DNA from 4 places in the Luteibacter sp. 9133 genome. Region 3 is predicted to be linked to each of the others. Evidence: predicted binding sites of a transcription regulator. Region 3 holds the regulator's gene; each other region holds the start of a gene.
What was found. Region 3 encodes sigma-54, which starts transcription at its own class of promoters, with help from an activator protein. Its sites were predicted from a motif close to TGGCACGNGCNTTGC; they were not measured.
Positions count from the first base shown of each region.

Region 1: the regulator sigma-54 is predicted to act here: its motif matches at 1,832-1,846, upstream of pgaA (poly-beta-1,6 N-acetyl-D-glucosamine export porin PgaA).
Region 2: the regulator sigma-54 is predicted to act here: its motif matches at 2,350-2,364, upstream of flgB (flagellar basal body rod protein FlgB).
Region 4: the regulator sigma-54 is predicted to act here: its motif matches at 2,491-2,505, upstream of glnA (type I glutamate--ammonia ligase).

Region 1 covers NZ_JUHO01000001.1:1,824,787-1,828,996, forward strand. The annotation lists gene pgaA (poly-beta-1,6 N-acetyl-D-glucosamine export porin PgaA) at 1-1,705, opposite strand, end outside; gene FA87_RS07945 (LysR family transcriptional regulator) at 2,204-3,085, shown strand; gene FA87_RS07950 (fructosamine kinase family protein) at 3,101-3,961, opposite strand; gene FA87_RS07955 (low molecular weight protein-tyrosine-phosphatase) at 3,958-4,210, opposite strand, start outside.
Region 2 covers NZ_JUHO01000001.1:3,212,765-3,216,974, forward strand. The annotation lists gene flgE (flagellar hook protein FlgE) at 1-802, opposite strand, end outside; gene FA87_RS13965 (flagellar hook capping FlgD N-terminal domain-containing protein) at 824-1,471, opposite strand; gene flgC (flagellar basal body rod protein FlgC) at 1,481-1,894, opposite strand; gene flgB (flagellar basal body rod protein FlgB) at 1,891-2,310, opposite strand; gene FA87_RS13980 (chemotaxis protein) at 2,484-3,401, opposite strand; gene FA87_RS13985 (methyl-accepting chemotaxis protein) at 3,558-4,210, shown strand, end outside.
Region 3 covers NZ_JUHO01000001.1:905,593-909,802, forward strand. The annotation lists gene hprK (HPr(Ser) kinase/phosphatase) at 1-777, opposite strand, end outside; gene raiA (ribosome-associated translation inhibitor RaiA) at 893-1,246, opposite strand; gene FA87_RS03760 (RNA polymerase factor sigma-54) at 1,369-2,856, opposite strand; gene lptB (LPS export ABC transporter ATP-binding protein) at 2,979-3,698, opposite strand; gene lptA (lipopolysaccharide transport periplasmic protein LptA) at 3,703-4,210, opposite strand, start outside.
Region 4 covers NZ_JUHO01000001.1:4,232,236-4,236,445, forward strand. The annotation lists gene FA87_RS18455 (glutaminyl-peptide cyclotransferase) at 94-885, opposite strand; gene glnA (type I glutamate--ammonia ligase) at 1,042-2,454, opposite strand; gene acpA (acid phosphatase) at 2,788-4,210, shown strand, end outside.

The sequences.
Region 1 (4,210 bases), 920 kb from region 3:
GATTGGGAGCGGTGTGCAGTCGCTGGGTCAGCGAGGCGGTCCATGACGTGCGCTTGTTGTCGTCGCTGAAGTTGTCGCGCGACAGGCCCACGCGCGCCTGGGTCAGCTCGCTCGCCCTCCAGGTGACGGCGGTATCCAGCGTCTTCGCTGAAATGCCGTAGTACTGTCCACGGAGCGGCGCGTCTTCGCCCGCGGTGCTGTAATCGGTCGCCCAGGTCCAGTGATCGGTGATCGACCAGTCAAAGCCGGCCTCGAGGGCGGTCTTGCCGACATAACGGTCGGCGGCGGGAAGGGCTCGCACATATGCCTCGAGGCCACGGGCATAGCCGATCACGCCCACGCCGACGCGTGAGCGACGCACGTCGCCCTCGGGCAGGTCGGCGGTCGAATAGCGGGCCAGTGCCAGCACACGCCAGTGATCGTCGATCAGCGGGCTGGCGGCCGACGCCTGGGTCGTGGCGTCGCGGTCGCCGAAGTCGGGGCTGGAGCCCTTGCCCTGTTCGGTGCTCAGATCGAACTGCCAGCCGCGCTCGCGGTTCCACGACTGCACGGCGCGGGCGACGCGCCCATTGCGGTCGGCCAGGGTCTGCGCGACGCCCAGGTCTTCGTCCACGCTTTCATAATCGTTGAGCACGCGCGCGGCATCGGCTTCACCGATGTAAGCGCCGACATCGCGGCGGTCGAGCGTGCCGGCGATGTTGAAGTCTTCCTGCGCGCGGCGTGGCCAGCCGCGCGCCAGCTCGACCATGCCGAGCTCGCGACGGATCTGCGAGTTGGCGGGCGCCTCGCGCGACAGCGGAAGAAGGCGGTCGTACGCGTCGGCCGGCATGTCGACGTATTCGCGGAGCGTGGCCGCGTTGAGATCGGCATCGACCTTGCGCTGGTTCTGGATCGGCGCACGGATACCGGGCACACGCGTCCATGTCGGCTCTTTCGCGGCGAGCGCATCGATGGTCTGGATGGCCTTGTCCGTCTGCCCGGATTCCAGGTAGGCGTACATCAGGCCGATGCGTGGTTCGAAATCGGCGGCGCCATAGGGACCCGGGTCCTTGGCAATGCTGTCTTCGTAAAGGGTTGCGGCTTCCGCGGGCCGGCGCCTGACCAGCAGCGCATCGGCGACGGCGCGCTCGACGTAAGCGGGCAGGGCGACGTTACGCTGGCGAAGCGCGTCGTAACGCGTGACCACCTCGTCCGCGCGACCGGCCTGGTCCAGCGCCACCAGCAGATCCAGCTCCGCGCGCTGGCGCAGGCCCTCGTCCAGCTGAGGATCGTCCGCGAGGCGACGGGCATCGGCCACGGCGCGGTCGGCCTCGGCGTAGGGTGCGCGCGGATCGGCGGGCTCGCCGTTAGCCCAGCGTATCTCGTGGGCGATGTGATCGGCGTCCAGATGAACGCGATCGCCCACGCTCTGGGGCGGCTGCAAGCGAGCCGCCAGTTCCCTGGCGCGCGTCGTCGCGCCCATTTCCGTCAATAAAGCGACGTTGAGCGTCTGTGCCTCGCGATCGTCCGGCCAACGGGCCAGTACCTCCTGGCAGTGCGCCAGCGCGTCGACGCGGTGCCCCGCGCTACGCTCGTCGCGTGCCTTCGCCATCAGTGCGTCGCGTTCGGAAGGCGCCGCGGCCAGCGCCAGAGGCCCGTGCAGAGCCAGCGCCAGTGCGAGACACAAGCGTGCCCTGGGCACGCGCGCGGTGCGCGGCGGTGTCATCGAATTGATTCCCATCCTGCCAACATGACCTGTATCAGCCACTGCGAATGTCCATCCCCGGCAAGTGGCGGTAAGCGTTTGAGGCACCGAATCCCGTTCGCGCCGGCGCAGCCTGCCATGGTAAAGGCAAGCTGCATGCCAAGTGATGCATCAAGTACCGGATCAGCCGGGCTTCGGCGTCGCGCGTTCAGGTCCACGATGTTCGAGGACACGTCAGCGGACGCGACACCGTGATGACCGTCACCGGCGACGTGAAGTACGGCCCGACGACTGTTTTGGATGCGCACGGCTTCGCCGGTGGTTGCCGAATCGCGTGGGCAGTACGGGGCGACCGTGCAGGTGGATGGGCGCCTCGATCGCCTTGCGGAGGCGGGGACTATCGTTATTCCAGGCTGCTTACGTTTCGCGGGCGATTACGACTAGCAGCCCTGTGCGTGAGGGTCGATAATGACCATAAGTTCGCTCGCGCGAATAATCTCTCACGGATAAGAGAATCTTATGATTCAACCGCAATGGCTGGAGAGCTTCCGGCAGCTTGCCGACCTCGGTAACTTTACCCGTGTCGCCGAGCGACTGGGTGTCACCCAGGCCGCCATCAGCCAGCACATCCGTCAGCTCGAGGACCGGCTGGGCCCCCTGGTGATTCGCCGGCCCCGAAGCATCGAACTGATGCCAGCCGGCCTCGCGCTACTGGACTACTGCCGTGACGTGGACCGCGCCGACAAGGCGCTGAAGCTGCGCCTGTCGGATGTCGACGCGCTGGAGGGCGAGGTCAGTCTGATTACGCCTGGAAGCATTGGCTTGTCGCTGTATCCGCTATTGCTGGATCTGCAGCAGGCGAATCCGGGGCTTGTCATTCGCCATCGCTTTGCCCCGGACAGCGAAGTTCGCGCGGCGGTGATGGAAAGCCGCTATGAAATCGGTCTGATGAGGCTGCGGCCCGATGACGAATCGCTGGCCGCCGAGCCGTTTACGACTGAGGCGCTGGAACTGGTCGCTCCTGCCGACCGCGCTGTGAAGGGTTGGAAGGATCTCGTCCAGATTGGCTTCATTGACCATCCCGACGGTCAGGCGATGGCGACGCGGCTCCTGGCGCGTCAGTTTCCCGGTGCCGGTGGTCTTAAGGGTGTTCCCGTCGCAGGGTTCAGTAATCAGATCGGGCTGATTCTGGAGCCGGTAGCGCGCGGACTTGGCTTCACGGTGATTCCGGAGCATGCGCGTCGTGCGTTTGCGCGGCAGGAGGCTATCCAGGTGGTGAGTGGAGCCGATCCTGTCGTTGATACGCTTTGGCTGGTGCGTCGAGCGGAGTGGGCGTTGTCGATGAGGGCGATGCGGGTGGTGACGTATTTGCGCGAACGCCTGGGTGCGTCGAGTCGCTGACGGCCGGACGAATCGTCAGACGCCCAGTTTTCCGAGTGTGCTGTCGAGCGGGGCGTGGTACGAGCCGCCGAACAAGCGCACATGCATCAACAGCGGATACAGCTGGTAGAGGTGCCGCCTCGTCGTCATGAATCCGCGTTCGAGCGGCCGGATCTCGTTATACCCCTCGAAGAAGGCCGGTCCGACACTGCCGAACAGCGTCGCCAGCGCAAGGTCGACCTCACCATCACCGCGATAGATGGCCGGATCGATAAAGCAGGCGCCGCCGTGCGCGGTCGCCAGCATATTGCCTCCCCACAGATCGCCATGTACGAGCGACGGCTGCACCGCCGGATCGATCCACTCGCCAAGACGCTGGGCCACCTTGTCGATGCGGTGACGAAACGACGAAGGCAATTCGCCGGCTTCATCCGCGAGTCCCGCCATATAAAGCAGGCGCCGGTCGCGAAAGAACGCGATCCAGTCGCGATCGAACGTATTCGGTTGCGGGATGCTGCCCATCACCGTGTCGTGCCTATATCCGAACTCATCGCCCACGGGCTGCGCATGCATGGTCGCGATAGCGCGACCGGCGGCGCGCTGCACCTCGTCGTCGAAGCCACGGCCGCCATCGCCGACCCACGCCAGTACGAGTGCATCGTCATCGACCGCCAGCGTCTCGGGCACGGGGAGCCCGGCGGCACGCAAGTCATCGAGCATGCTCGCCTCGAGCGTCAGCGCGACTTGTCCCGGTCGACGGAACTTGGCCATGACGTGGCTGCCATCCTGCCGCTCGACACGAACGCTGCGCGCGATGTCGCCGCCGGAGAGCGTATGCAGGCGGGCAGGGCGCTCGCCCAGGAGCTGCCCGAGATGGTCGAGTTCCGAAACGGTCACCGTGCGGCGGGCTCTCGGAGCTTACGAATCACGCCATCGACGCCGCGCTCGATCATGTCGAACGCGTGCACGAAATCCTTCGCCGAGCCGTACCACGGATCGGGCACGTCGAGGCCTTTCGGACCGTCCGCATAGTCCATCAGCAGCCCGACCTTGTCCGCCGCGTCGGGTGCGACACGGCGGAGGGCGTCGATGTGTGACCCGGTCATGCCCAGCACGAGGTCGTAGTCCTCGAAGTCCCTGGCGGTG
Region 2 (4,210 bases), 2.3 Mb from region 3:
TGGTCATGTCGACCGTGAGGTTGATCGGCGCGGCGCCGGGGTTGGGCGACGCGGCACCGAAGTTGAGCTTGCCGTTGGCCGGCGTGGTGAGCGAGCCGCCCGAGCTGAACACCATCTGCTGAGCGGTACCCACCTGGGTGCCGTCCACCGTCATGTACGCGTTCCACGTATTGGGATTGGTCGCGTCCTTGGCGTAGTAGACGTTGGTGGTGTGCGTGGCACCCAGCGAGTCGTACGACTGGAAGGTCGACACGTAGTTGTAGCTCTGGTCGTTGGTCGGATCGAAGGCGACCGTCTTGGCCGTGTCCGACGAGGACAGGTTGGCGGTCAGGCCGATCGTGCCGCTGGCCTTGGCCGCGCTGGTACCCGTGCTGATCTTCAGGTCCTTCAGGGCGCTGATGTCGAAGCCGCCGGTCGCGGTCGGCGGGTACACCTGCAGGTTCTGACCGGTCGCGTTGACGATGTTTCCGTTGTCGTCGGGGTGAAAGTTGCCGGCGCGCGAGTACGAATAACCCGAAGAATCACGCAAGGTGAAGAAGCCCGCGCCGCTGAGGGCGAAGTCGTAGGAGTTACCGGTCTGGGTGACGTTGCCGTCGCCGAACTGCTGCGCGATGTTGGTCAGGCGGACGCCGCTGCCAGCCGCCGTGGCGGACAGGTTTTCACCGGCCACGGAATACACCTGCGAGAACTCGGCGCGCGAGCCCTTGAAGCCGACCGTGTTGACGTTGGCGATGTTGTTGGCGGTGACTTCCAGGTCGGAAGACGCCGCGTTGATGCCGCTGAGGGCGATATCGAAAGGCATGGGTGTGTTTCCTCGCTGGAATTACATGATTTGCGCGATCTGGCTCAGCAGGGCGCCGCCGTAGCCGGCCACCTGCACATAGGTTCCGTCCGTGCCCGAGGCACCGACGCCTTCCACCTTTCCGCGAACGAACGTATCGATCGCGTTGCCGCCGGAAGTAGCGGTCATCTGGTAGACACCGTCGGTCAGCTGCGTGCCGTCGTCGGATTTACCGTCCCAGGAAAACTTGGTGAGGCCCGCATCGGGCTGGCCCAGGGAAATCGTGCGGACAACGTTGCCGGAGGCGTCCTTGATCTGCACGTTGACGTAGGTGCCGGAAGTACCGACGTTGACGGCGCCATCCATCTCGCTGTTGGTCAGCTGTCCCGCGGTGGACGGCACGAGCACCTCCTGGCCGACCAGACTGGCGGCACGGACGAACTGATCGCCGGTGAGGTTGGTCGCCAGCGTGTCGAACGAGCTCTGCAGCTCCTGCGTCGCGGCCACCTGAGAAAACTGCGCCATCTGCGCCACCATCTGGGTGGAATCCATCGGCTTGGTCGGGTCCTGGTTGGTCATCTGGGTGACCATGAGTTTCAGGAAATCCGACTGGCTGAGGGTCTGTTCCTTCAGCTGGCTGCTGGAAGACGTCGAGGACGTGGAACTGGTAGTGCTGACGGAAGCGACCATGGGAGTGCCTTATTTGCCGAGGTCCAGCGTCTTCTGCATGAGCTGCTTGGCGCTGTTCATGACTTCGACGTTGTTCTGGTAGGAGCGCGACGCGGAGATCATGTTGACCAGCTCGTCGACCGGATTGACGTTGCTCGAATAGACGTAGCCGTTCGTGTCGGCGAGCGGATTGGCCGGCTCGTAACGCGACTGGATCGGTGCCTGGCTCTCGGTCACGCCGAGCGCGCGAACACCGCCGTTTTCCATCTGGCCGTCCACCTGCTGCTGCACGGCCGCGAAGGTCGGCTGCCTGGCGCGGTAGGCGGTGGCCTCGCTGCTGGACAGGCTGTCCGCGTTGGCCATGTTGCTGGCGGTGGTGTTCAGTCGCGCGGACTGCGCGGCCATGCCGGAACCGGCGACGTCGAAAATCTTCAGGAGACTCATGAGGCGGTCCCGGTGATGGCGAGGCGCATGGTGTGGATCTGCGCGTTGATGAAGCTGAGCGATGCCTGGTAATGGATCGCGTTGGCGGCGAACTGCGACTGCTCGACCTGGGTGTCGACGGTGTTGCCATCCATGGTCGGCTGGGTCTCGGCGCGGTAGGCCAGCTTGTTGGCCTGGTCGAGCGCCACGGCGGGGTTGCCGCCGATGTGACCGTCTTCGGTCGACGCCATCTGCAAGGTGTGGCCATCGGTGGCCCCGGTCGCGGCGGTCATCGCTTTCTTGAAATCGAGGTCGCGGGCGAGGAAGCCCGGGGTGTCGGCGTTGGCGAGGTTGGATGAAATGACCTCGGCACGGCGCTGCCACAGGCCAAGGGCCTGGGCGTGTACGCCGAACAGCTTGTCGGATGAATCGATCATGGGCTCGTCCCCTCTCGTGACCTTGGCCCGAGGGGTTGAGCAAGAGCCGTGCCACGGCTGGGGACTAACGACGAAACGGCGCCGCAGCGCCGTTTGCAAGGTCTTGCGATGATCCCCAAGCCGCCAGCGCCGGAATTCCGACGCGCCTGCCGGGGTGCCGCGTCAGGGCGACGTCAGGCCGGGAGCAGCTCGAGCACCGCCGTAGCAAGCACGTCGGGCTGGAACTTGGCGATGAACCGGTCGGCGCCTACGCGCTCGACCATCGCCTCGTTGAACACACCGCTCAGCGAGCTGTGCAGCAGGACCTTGTGATGACGCAGGCCGGCCTCTTCACGGATGGCACGCGTCAACGCGTAACCGTCCATCAGCGGCATCTCGATATCGGACACGACCAGGGCGACCCGGTCGGCGACCGGACCTGCCGCGAGTTCGCGCAGCTTTTCCAGGCCTTCCTTGCCGTCTTTGGCCACGACACATTCCAGGTCCATCTTGCGGAACAGGTCGACGATCTGCGTGCGGGCGACCAGCGAGTCGTCCACCACGAGGACACGGCGACTGCCGGCGTGCTGGACATGGGCGGCCTGCTGCACGCGGTCGGACAGCTCCACCGCCCGGGGATCCACATGGGCCAGCACCTGCTCGACGTCGACCACGGCGAGCAGGTCGCCGTCGAGACGCGTCACGGCGTTGACCCGCGCCCCATAGCCGAGCGCCGGCGGCGGCGCGGCCATATTCGTGCCGTCGACGTGGACGATCCGATCCACGTCGGATACCAGGAAACCCTGCACGGAGCGGTTGAACTCGGTCACGATGAGGTGCGCGCTGTCCACGGTGGCCAGCGGCGGGTAGCCCATGGCGGCGGCCAGGTCGATCACGGGGATGGTGCTGCCCCGGTAGTCGAAGCTGCCCGACACCAGCGCGTGCATGCTGGGCATACGCTCCAGACGCGGCCGGCGGAGCACCTCACGTACCTTGAAGACATTGATGCCGAACGCCTGGCGGTCGCCGAGACGGAACAGCAGCATGGCCACGCGGTTGTGTCCCGCCAGGCGGGTGAAGGTTTCCACGGTGTCGAGCAACGGGCGGGCCATGTCGTGCCTGGGCATCTGCATAAGGTGTCGCGGAACGTATCGGCGCGGTCACCCATACCTTGAGGTACCCGACTGGCACACGGATTGCTTGGCTCAAGAACGACGGCTCCTGGACGATTACTAGGGGCGACCATCCGAACAAGCGAAAGCGAAATCATGACCCTCCTCTGGAGCCAGCACGTACGCCTTCTCGCCAGCGCCGCCGCCACCGGTGACGCCGCACGAGTCCGCGCCCTCTCCGCGCAGTACCCGGCGGCCGCCAGCGCCCTGGGCGCACTGCTCAAGCCTGCGGAGGCGCCGCGCACCGCACCGGCGACGACGATCCAGGCCATCGAGCAGCAAGGCATGGTCCTGACCAATGCGCAGGCGCTCGGCGTCAGCCTGCAGGAACTGGTCGGCAACCTCGAAGGCGCGCGCGATACCGCCGGTCGATTGACGGAAGCCAGCGCCAGGATCTCGACGGCGATCGACCATGCCCACGGCAGCGTCACCGGCATGGCGGAATCCGGCAGTCAGGGCCAGGCGACCGCGGGCGACCTCGACGGCCAGCTGCGCCTCCTGCGCAGCGCCCTCTCGGGCATGAGCCGCAACCACGCTCAGTTCTCCGAATATTTCACGGCGATCCGCAAGCTCACCGCGGCCGTGCAGGACATCGCCCATCAGACCAATCTCGTCGCGCTCAACGCCGCGATCGAAGCCGCGCGCGCCGGCGAAGCCGGTCGCGGTTTCGCCGTCGTCGCCGACGAAGTGAAGCAGCTGGCCGAGAAGACCACCCAGGCCACCGCGGAAATCGACCAGGTCACGCAGAC
Region 3 (4,210 bases):
GTTACGCCGGCTGACGTCGCCGGTGAGGCGGGTCATCGCGTCGATGTCTTCACCCGAGGTCAACGGCTTGAGGTGCACGACCAGACGCAGGTATTTCGATGGCTTGACCGCCGTATGGCCGAACATCTCGCGGATGTTGAGCACGCCCAGGCCGCGCACCTCGAGGAGGTCCTGCAGCAGCTCGGGGCAGGCGCCGTCGATGACGTCTGGCGCAATGAGGGTGAATTCGGTCGCGTCGTCGGCGACCAGGCGGTGGCCGCGACTGATGAGTTCCAGCGCCAGCTCGCTTTTGCCGGAGCCCGGGTCGCCGGTGATCAGCACGCCGATGGAGAACACCTCGAGGAATACGCCATGAAGCGTGACCCGGGGTGCGAGCGTGCGCGCCAGGTGGTACTGCAGATACGTGAGCAGCTCGTGCCCGCGCTTGGTGCTCTGCCACAACGGCGTGTCGGTTTCTTCCGCGACTTCGCGCAGATCGGACGGGATCGACTGGTCTTTCGTGACGATCAGCGCGGCCGGCTGGTAGGCGGCGATCTTGTGGATGACCTCCCAGCGCTGGCGCGATTCGAGGCCGTCGAGGTAGTTGAGCTCCTCCGTGCCGATGATCTGCACCTTGTTCGGGTAGATCACGTTGAGGTAACCGACCAGCGAAGGACGGCGGCTCTGCTTGGCATTGGGCTCGAGCACGCGGGCCTCGCCGCGCATGCCGGCGGCCCAGCGAAGCGCCATACGTTCGTAGACGCCGTCGAAGAGTTGTCTGGCGGTGAGCCGATCCACGCGGGTGATCCCTTTAGATAGCGAAGCCGGCGCGAGGGCGCCGGCTGGGCTATTGTGCCATCAACACGCGGGAGGAGGCCCGGCGGCGCGCGCGAGCGGCCGCCGGGCGCTCTCGTCAGTCGGTGCTGGCGACGCGCGCGTCGCGGCCTTCGGCGTTATGGTGATCCTTCAGCTTCTCTTTGTGCTTGCGAAGCTGGTCGGCGAGTTTGCCGATCATGGCGTCGATGGCGGAATAAAGCGTGTCGCCCTTGTTGTCGTCTTCCAGGCGGGCCACGCCTTCGCCATGGAGCCGGGTGCCGGCACAGTGCAGGGTGCCTCCGGCCTTGTGCTCGTTCTTATCGACGGAAAGGACCACGTCGAGGGCTTTGATATTGTCGAAAAGGCGTTCGAAGCGGCCGATTTGTTGTTCCACGCGCTCGCGCAGAGCGGGGGTGATATGGACGTGCTGGCCGCTGATCTGGATTTGCATGACGCCTCCTTCTTGCTGAGGGTGTCGCCTTATGGCGACGAGATCGGAACGGCGGGGTTGCCGCTCCTCAAGCCTGAATTGATGAGACCGTGGACCTCCGCCGGGGTTCCCCCCGATGTTTCTCAACCTGCGCGAACGCGTTCGCTGGAGCTGGGAATTCGCATCGCTTCACGGTACTTGGCCACCGTACGGCGTGCGACCTGAATTCCGCGTCGATGGAGCTCCTCGGCAAGCGCCTGGTCGGACAAGGGGCGGCGTGCGTCCTCGCCCGTGATCAGCTTGCGCAACATGGCCTGGATGGCGGTGGCGGATGCGCTGCCGCCGTCTTCGGTCGCCACGCCACTGGAAAAGAAATGCTTGAGTTCGAAGGTGCCGCGCGGCGTGTGCATGTATTTCCGGGTGGTGACCCGTGAAATCGTCGATTCGTGCATGCCGACTTCTTCGGCGACCTCACGCAACACCAGCGGATGCATGGCCTCGGGGCCGTAATCGAGGAAGGCGCTCTGGCGGCGGACAATGACTTCCGCGACCTTGGTCAGGGTTTCGGCGCGCGACTGCAGACTTTTCAGCAACCAGCGGGCTTCCTGCAGCTGGCCTTTCATCCAGGTGGCGTCGTCGCCGCGTGCGCGGGCGATGAGGTTGCAGTAATGCTGGTTCAGGCCGAGCCGGGGCTGCGCGTCGGGGTTGAGGCTGACCGTCCAGCGCCCCGCTTCCCGCCGCGCGTACACATCGGGCGCGACATATTCGACGGGCGTGGCATCCAGCGCGGCGCCCGGGCGCGGATCGAGGCTGCGGATCAGCGCCGCGGCGCTGGCCACCTCGTTCTCGGCGGCCTTGAGCCGACGGGCGATCTTGACGCTGTCGTTTCGCGCGAGGAGCTCCAGCTCTTCAAGGACGATACGGATCGCCAGGTCGCGGAACGGTGTTTCGGTCGAAAACTGCGAGAGCTGGCAGAGCAGACAGTCGCGCAGATCGAGGCTGGCGATGCCGGTGGGATCGAACCGCTGCACGCGCTGGCGTACCGCTTCGATCTCCTCGGCACTGGCCCGCAGTTCGGCGGGCAGCGCGACTTCCACCGCCTCGACTCCGTCGCGCAGGTAACCGTCCTCGTCCAGCGCGTGGATGATCGCGGTGGCGATCGCGTGGTCGCGTGGGGAGAACTGGGAAAGATTGAGCTGCCACTCCAGGTGCTGTTGGAGGCTTTCCGGCGCGGCGTTCTGCGGCTCGAAACCGTCTTCGTCACCACCGTTGGCACGCGATGGGGCGCCGGCGTAGTCACCCGCCTCGCCGTGGAAGCGATCGTCGTCCCACTCGGGGGCGAGTTCTTCGGACGGGGTGGCGGTGGACTCGTCCTCCTTCGAGGACTTGGCCGGGAGCTCCTGGCGGGAGGGGAACTCGGCGTCGAAACCGTTCTCGTCGGCGGCGTCGCCTTCGGCATCCGCGTCGGACTCCGCATCTTCGGCAAACTCAAGCAGCGGGTTGCTCTCCGCGATCTGGCGGAGTTCCGCTTCGAGCTCCAGCTGCGACAGCTGGAGCAGCCGAATGGCCTGCTGTAGCTGCGGCGTCAGCGTGAGCTGCTGATGCAGACGAAACTGAAGTCCGGGTTTCATGCCTTCGATGCGTGAGGTGTCGAATCCATCGTAACCCCTTGCGGCCTCCACAAACCAGCGGTCGGGTCGGCTAGCTCTTCCGGCCGGATTCGCGCGTCGGTCCGGACGGCCGGTGACGCGCTCTAGATGCGGAATTCACGACCCAGATACACCTCGCGCACCTTCTCATCGGCGAGGATGTGCTGAGGAGTGCCGCGAGAAAGCACTTCGCCGTCGTTGAGGATGTATGCGCGGTCGCAGATACCGAGCGTTTCCCGGACGTTGTGATCGGTGATCAGCACCCCGATGCCGCGTTCCTTGAGGTGTCGAACGATGCGCTGGATCTCGCCCACCGAGATGGGGTCGACGCCGGCGAACGGCTCATCGAGCAGCATGTAGCGCGGGCGTGCCGCCAGCGCCCGGGCGATCTCGACGCGGCGACGCTCGCCGCCGGACAGGCTGATGCCCTTCTGATCGGCGATGTGCGCGATCTTCAGTTCGTCGAGCAGGCTGTCGAGTTCGTCGTCGCGCTGCTTCTGCGTCATGCCGTCGCGCAGTTCGAGCACCGCCATGATGTTGTCCGACACGCTGAGGCGGCGAAAGACCGAGGCTTCCTGCGGCAGATATCCGATGCCGAGCTTGGCGCGCGCGTGCATGGGCAGGCCGGTGATGTCCTGCTGATCGAGCTTGATTACGCCCGCGTCGGCCTGGATCAGCCCGACCACCATGTAGAAGCAGGTCGTCTTGCCGGCGCCGTTGGGGCCGAGAAGGCCGACGACCTCACCTTCGCGAATGGAGAAGGCGAAGTCACGGACTACCTTGCGTGCGCGGAAGCGCTTCTGCAGGCCTTGGGCTGAAAGCATCGGGTCAGGGCTTCCTGGCAGGTGCGGCCGCAGCCGCCGGAGTGGGGCAGGCGCCGGCCGCCTTGGCGGGTGCGCCCGGCGTGGTGCTCTTCGGCTGGAAGGTCATGTGTACGGGTGCGGGACCGTTGCTTTCGCCCGTCATCGTGCTGTTCTGGGTGTTATAGGTGAGCTTGTCGCCATCGGCACTGCCCTTCGCCGGCTGGTTGACATGGGCACCGCCGGTCAGCACGGCAAAGTCCTTGTCGATCTTGTAGTCGATGTTGGAAGCCTTGCCGTCCATGGGCTGATCGCAGTCGTCCAGCTGATGGATGGTGGCGGGGCTGCCGTCGACGACCACCCGGTTGAGCTGGCTGTCGGCGTCGAAATAACCCGTCGCCTTGCTGCCGGTGATCTTCAGGGTGCCCTGGGTCAGGACGACGCTACCCGTCCAGATCACCTTGCCGTTGGGCTGCTGGGAACCATCGAACGACTTGGAGACGACGTCGGCCGGCTGGTTGCGATCGGACTGCTTG
Region 4 (4,210 bases), 3.3 Mb from region 3:
TACAACGGATATAAGAATATCCTCAGATCTTGCGAATATGATCGGCCTGAATCGTATTTACTTGAAGGCGGTCGCTGTTTACCGCGGTGCCACTCAGCGCGGACGTTTCGGTTTCAGTCGAATCTCGAAGAGCGCTGGCCAGCGCTTGCCGGTCACGAACAGGCGATCGTGGGCCGCGTCGTAGGCGATGCCGTTGAGGACGTCATCGGCCGGGTCATCCATGCGGCTCGTGTCGACGAGCCCCGAGAGGTCGATCCAGCCGGTCACGTGCCCGGTTTTCGGATCGATACGAGCGATGCGTTCGGTCTGCCAGACATTGGCGAGGATCTCCCCCTTCACCCACTCCAGTTCATTGATCATGCGCAGTGGCACGCCATCGGCTGTCACGTCGATGCGACCCGTCTGCGCCAGGGTGACCGGATCGAGAACCCGGATGGTGGGTGTGCCGTCGCTCATGTAGAGATGTTTCGCGTCGCGCGTCATCGCCCAGCCTTCGCCTGGATAGCTGAACTTGCCAACGGGCGCGAAGGTCTTGCGGTCGTAGATGAAGCCGACACCATCGCGCCAGGTCAGCTGCAACAGGTGGTCGCCCGAGACGATGATGCCTTCGCCGAAGTATCCGGGCGGGGTGTCGAGATGCTGCGCGACCTCACCGGTATCGAGCCGGACCTTGCGCACGCCCGAGCCCATGTATTCGCCCGTGCTCTCGTAGAGAAAACCGCCGTCGTAGAACAGCCCTTCCGTAAAAGCCTTCGGATCGTGCGGGTAGGTGCGCACCACCGTGTAGCCGTACACGGGAATATCGGAGGCCGTCGCGACACTGCCACATCCGACCAGCCACGCAAACGCGGCCAGGACCGCCACGCGAATCGGAGAGGTTGTCATGCCGGATGCCTGTGAGTGAACTGCAGGCATCCTAACGGCAGTTTCGCCACGATCAAGGGGCGGCGGCGGCTCGCAAAATCGCGCCCATTCGCCCACGAGAAACAAAAGAAGGGGCGCCGAGGCGCCCCTTCGTTCACCCGAACGTCGCTCTCGCGATCAGATCGCGTAGTACATCTGGAACTCGAGCGGGTGGGTGCTCGCGCGGTAGCGGGTCACTTCCTGCATCTTCAGCGCGATGTACGCGTCGATGAAGTCGTCGGTGAACACGCCACCGGCCTTGAGGAAGTCGCGATCCTTGTCGAGCGCGGCGAGCGCTTCGTCGAGGCTGGCGCAGACCTGCGGGATGTTCTTCTCTTCTTCCGGCGGCAGATCGTAGAGATCCTTGTCGGCCGGTGCACCCGGGTCGATCTTGTTCAGGATGCCGTCGAGGCCGGCCATCATCAGCACGGTGAAGGTCAGGTAGCCCGACTGCATCGGATCCGGGAAACGGATTTCGATACGACGGCCCTTCGGGCTCGACACGTACGGGATACGGCAGGATGCCGAACGGTTACGCGCCGAGTAGGCGAGCATGACCGGCGCTTCGAAGCCCGGGACCAGACGCTTATAGCTGTTGGTCGTCGAATTCGCGAACGCGTTGATGGCCTTGGCGTGCTTGAAGATACCGCCGATGTACCACAGCGCCGTCTGCGACAGGCCACCGTAGAGGTCGCCCGCGAAGAGGTTCTCGCCGTTCTTCGACAGCGACTGGTGCACGTGCATGCCCGAGCCGTTGTCGCCGACGATCGGCTTCGGCATGAAGGTCACGGTCTTGCCCTGCTGGTGGGCGACGTTCTTGATGACGTACTTCATCGTCATCAGTTCGTCGGCCTTCTTCACCAGGGTGTTGAAGCGCGTGCCGATCTCGCACTGGCCCGCGTTGGCGACTTCGTGGTGATGCACTTCGACCACCTGGCCGAGCGACTCGAGCACCTTGCACATGTCGGCGCGCAGGTCACCCAGGCTGTCGACCGGGCTGACCGGGAAATAGCCGCCCTTCACGCCCGGACGGTGACCGCTGTTGGTGCCGTCGTACTTGTAGCGCGACGACCAGGCCGCTTCTTCGGAGCCGATTTCGTAGAACACGCGGCCCATGTCGTTCTGCCAGCGGACCGAGTCGAAGATGAAGAACTCGGGTTCCGGGCCGAAGAAGGCGGTATCGGCGATGCCGGTCGACTTCAGGAAGGCTTCGCCGCGCTTGGCGATGGAGCGCGGGTCGCGACCGTAAGCCTGCATGGTGCTCGGCTCGAGCACATCGCAGTGCACGATCAGCTGCTTGTGAGCGCTGAACGGGTCGAGGTGGGCGGTCTCCGGATCCGGCATGAGGACCATGTCGGACTCGTTGATGCCCTTCCAGCCGGCGATCGACGAGCCGTCGAACATCTTGCCGTCTTCGAACGTGCTCTCGTCGATGGCGTGGGCGGGGAACGTGACGTGGTGGTGCTTGCCGAGCATGTCGGCGAAGCGCAGGTCGACGAACTCGATTTCCTCGTCCTGGATCAGGTTCAGCACTTTGGAAGCGGCGGACATACAAACCTCGAAATGGGTGTGGGCGGAATGCGTGTAGCAATCGCTATGCCAGCGTATCCGCCATCGACGGGGCGCCGGAATCAAGCTCTCCCATCATAGAACGGGCGTGAGGAAGATGTGCAAATGCACCATCATGGTGCATCGTTCTCGCTCACGCACCATTCCGGCCGATCCGCCATCATCGACGCGAGGTCCGCGAGCGTTTCTCCATCGTTTCCTACGCCGCTGCGTTTTCCCGAGCCGCCCGCATCGTTTACGCTTCGGTCCCTAGCGGGGGCCTCGCCCCTCCCACACCGCCGCCTTTCCCCGGGCCGGCGCACGCAGAGCCGCTCCATGACCAAGAAAACCGATAACGACACCCCGGACGCCGCGCGACGCCGGTTGCTGGGCGGCATGGCCACGACCGGCGCCATGCTCGCGCTGGGTGGCGCAAGCGAGGTGACCGCGGCCGGCAAGAAGGCGGCTGGCCCTGCGCCGACCGGTGCCGCACTGGATACGTTGCTCGAAAAGCACATCGACAACGTGGTCGTGATCTACGCGGAAAACCGCAGCTTCAACAATCTGTTCGGGGACTTCCCCGGTCTGCAGCAGCCGCTGAGCGAGGTTCCGCCAGAACGTCTGATCCAGCGGGACCGCGACGGGACCCCGCTGAAGACCCTGCCACCCATCTGGGGCGGGCTCGTGCCGCACGAGCAGGTCGTCGACCATAAAACGTACAAGATCGGCGAAAAGGACATTACCGGCCTGCCGAACGCGCCGTGGGCACTCCACACCGGCGACGGCACCCCGCTGCCGCACGGTCTGGTAACGCGCGACCTCGTCCACGCGTTCTATAACAACCAGCTGCAGATCAACGGCGGCAAGAACGACGGCTTCGTCGCGTGGGGTGACAACGGTGCGCTGACCATGGGGCACTATGCCAGCGCGCCCGTGCACCTGCGCCTGTGGAATATCGCCTCGCAGTTCACCTTGTGCGACAACTTCTTCATGGGTGCCTTTGGCGGTTCGTTCCTCAACCACCAGTACCTCGTCGCCGCGCAACCGCCGTTCTATCCGGGCGCCGACAAGAGCCCCGCGCAGTTCAACATCGCGGTCACCGAAAGCGGCGACCCGCTCGACCATCGCCTGAAGATGGACGAGGAATCGCCGAAGAGCGCGATGGACGGCAAACCCAAATTCGCGCACCACAATACGCTGACCCCGGACTTCTGGGCGGTGAACACCATCGGTCCGCCCTATTCGCCGGGCTTCAACGTCGATCGCAAGAATCCGCTGCTTGCCGACGCCACCAGCGCCAACACGCTGGTGCCGCAGAAGCATAAACACATCGGCGACGTACTCTCGGCGAAGGATGTCGACTGGGCCTGGTATGGCGGCGGCTTCCAGGCCGCGCTCGACGGTAAGGGCGACGGTGACGATGCCAGCTTCCCGCAGACGCCGAACTTCCAGCCACATCACCAGCCGCTCAATTACTTCGTGACACTGGCTCCGGGAACCGAAGCGCGCAAGAAGCATCTGCGCGATGGCGGTCTTGGCGAGACGGCGGCGACGAATCATTTTCTTGCGGACATCGCGGCTGGGAAGCTGCCTCCGGTGGCGTTCTACAAGCCGCAAGGCGACCTCAACATGCACGCCGGCTACTCCGACGTGGAAGCCGGCGATCGTCATATCGCCAACGTCGTACATGCGCTGCGCACGAGCCCGCAGTGGAAGAACATGCTGGTGGTGATCACGTTCGACGAGAACGGCGGCTGGT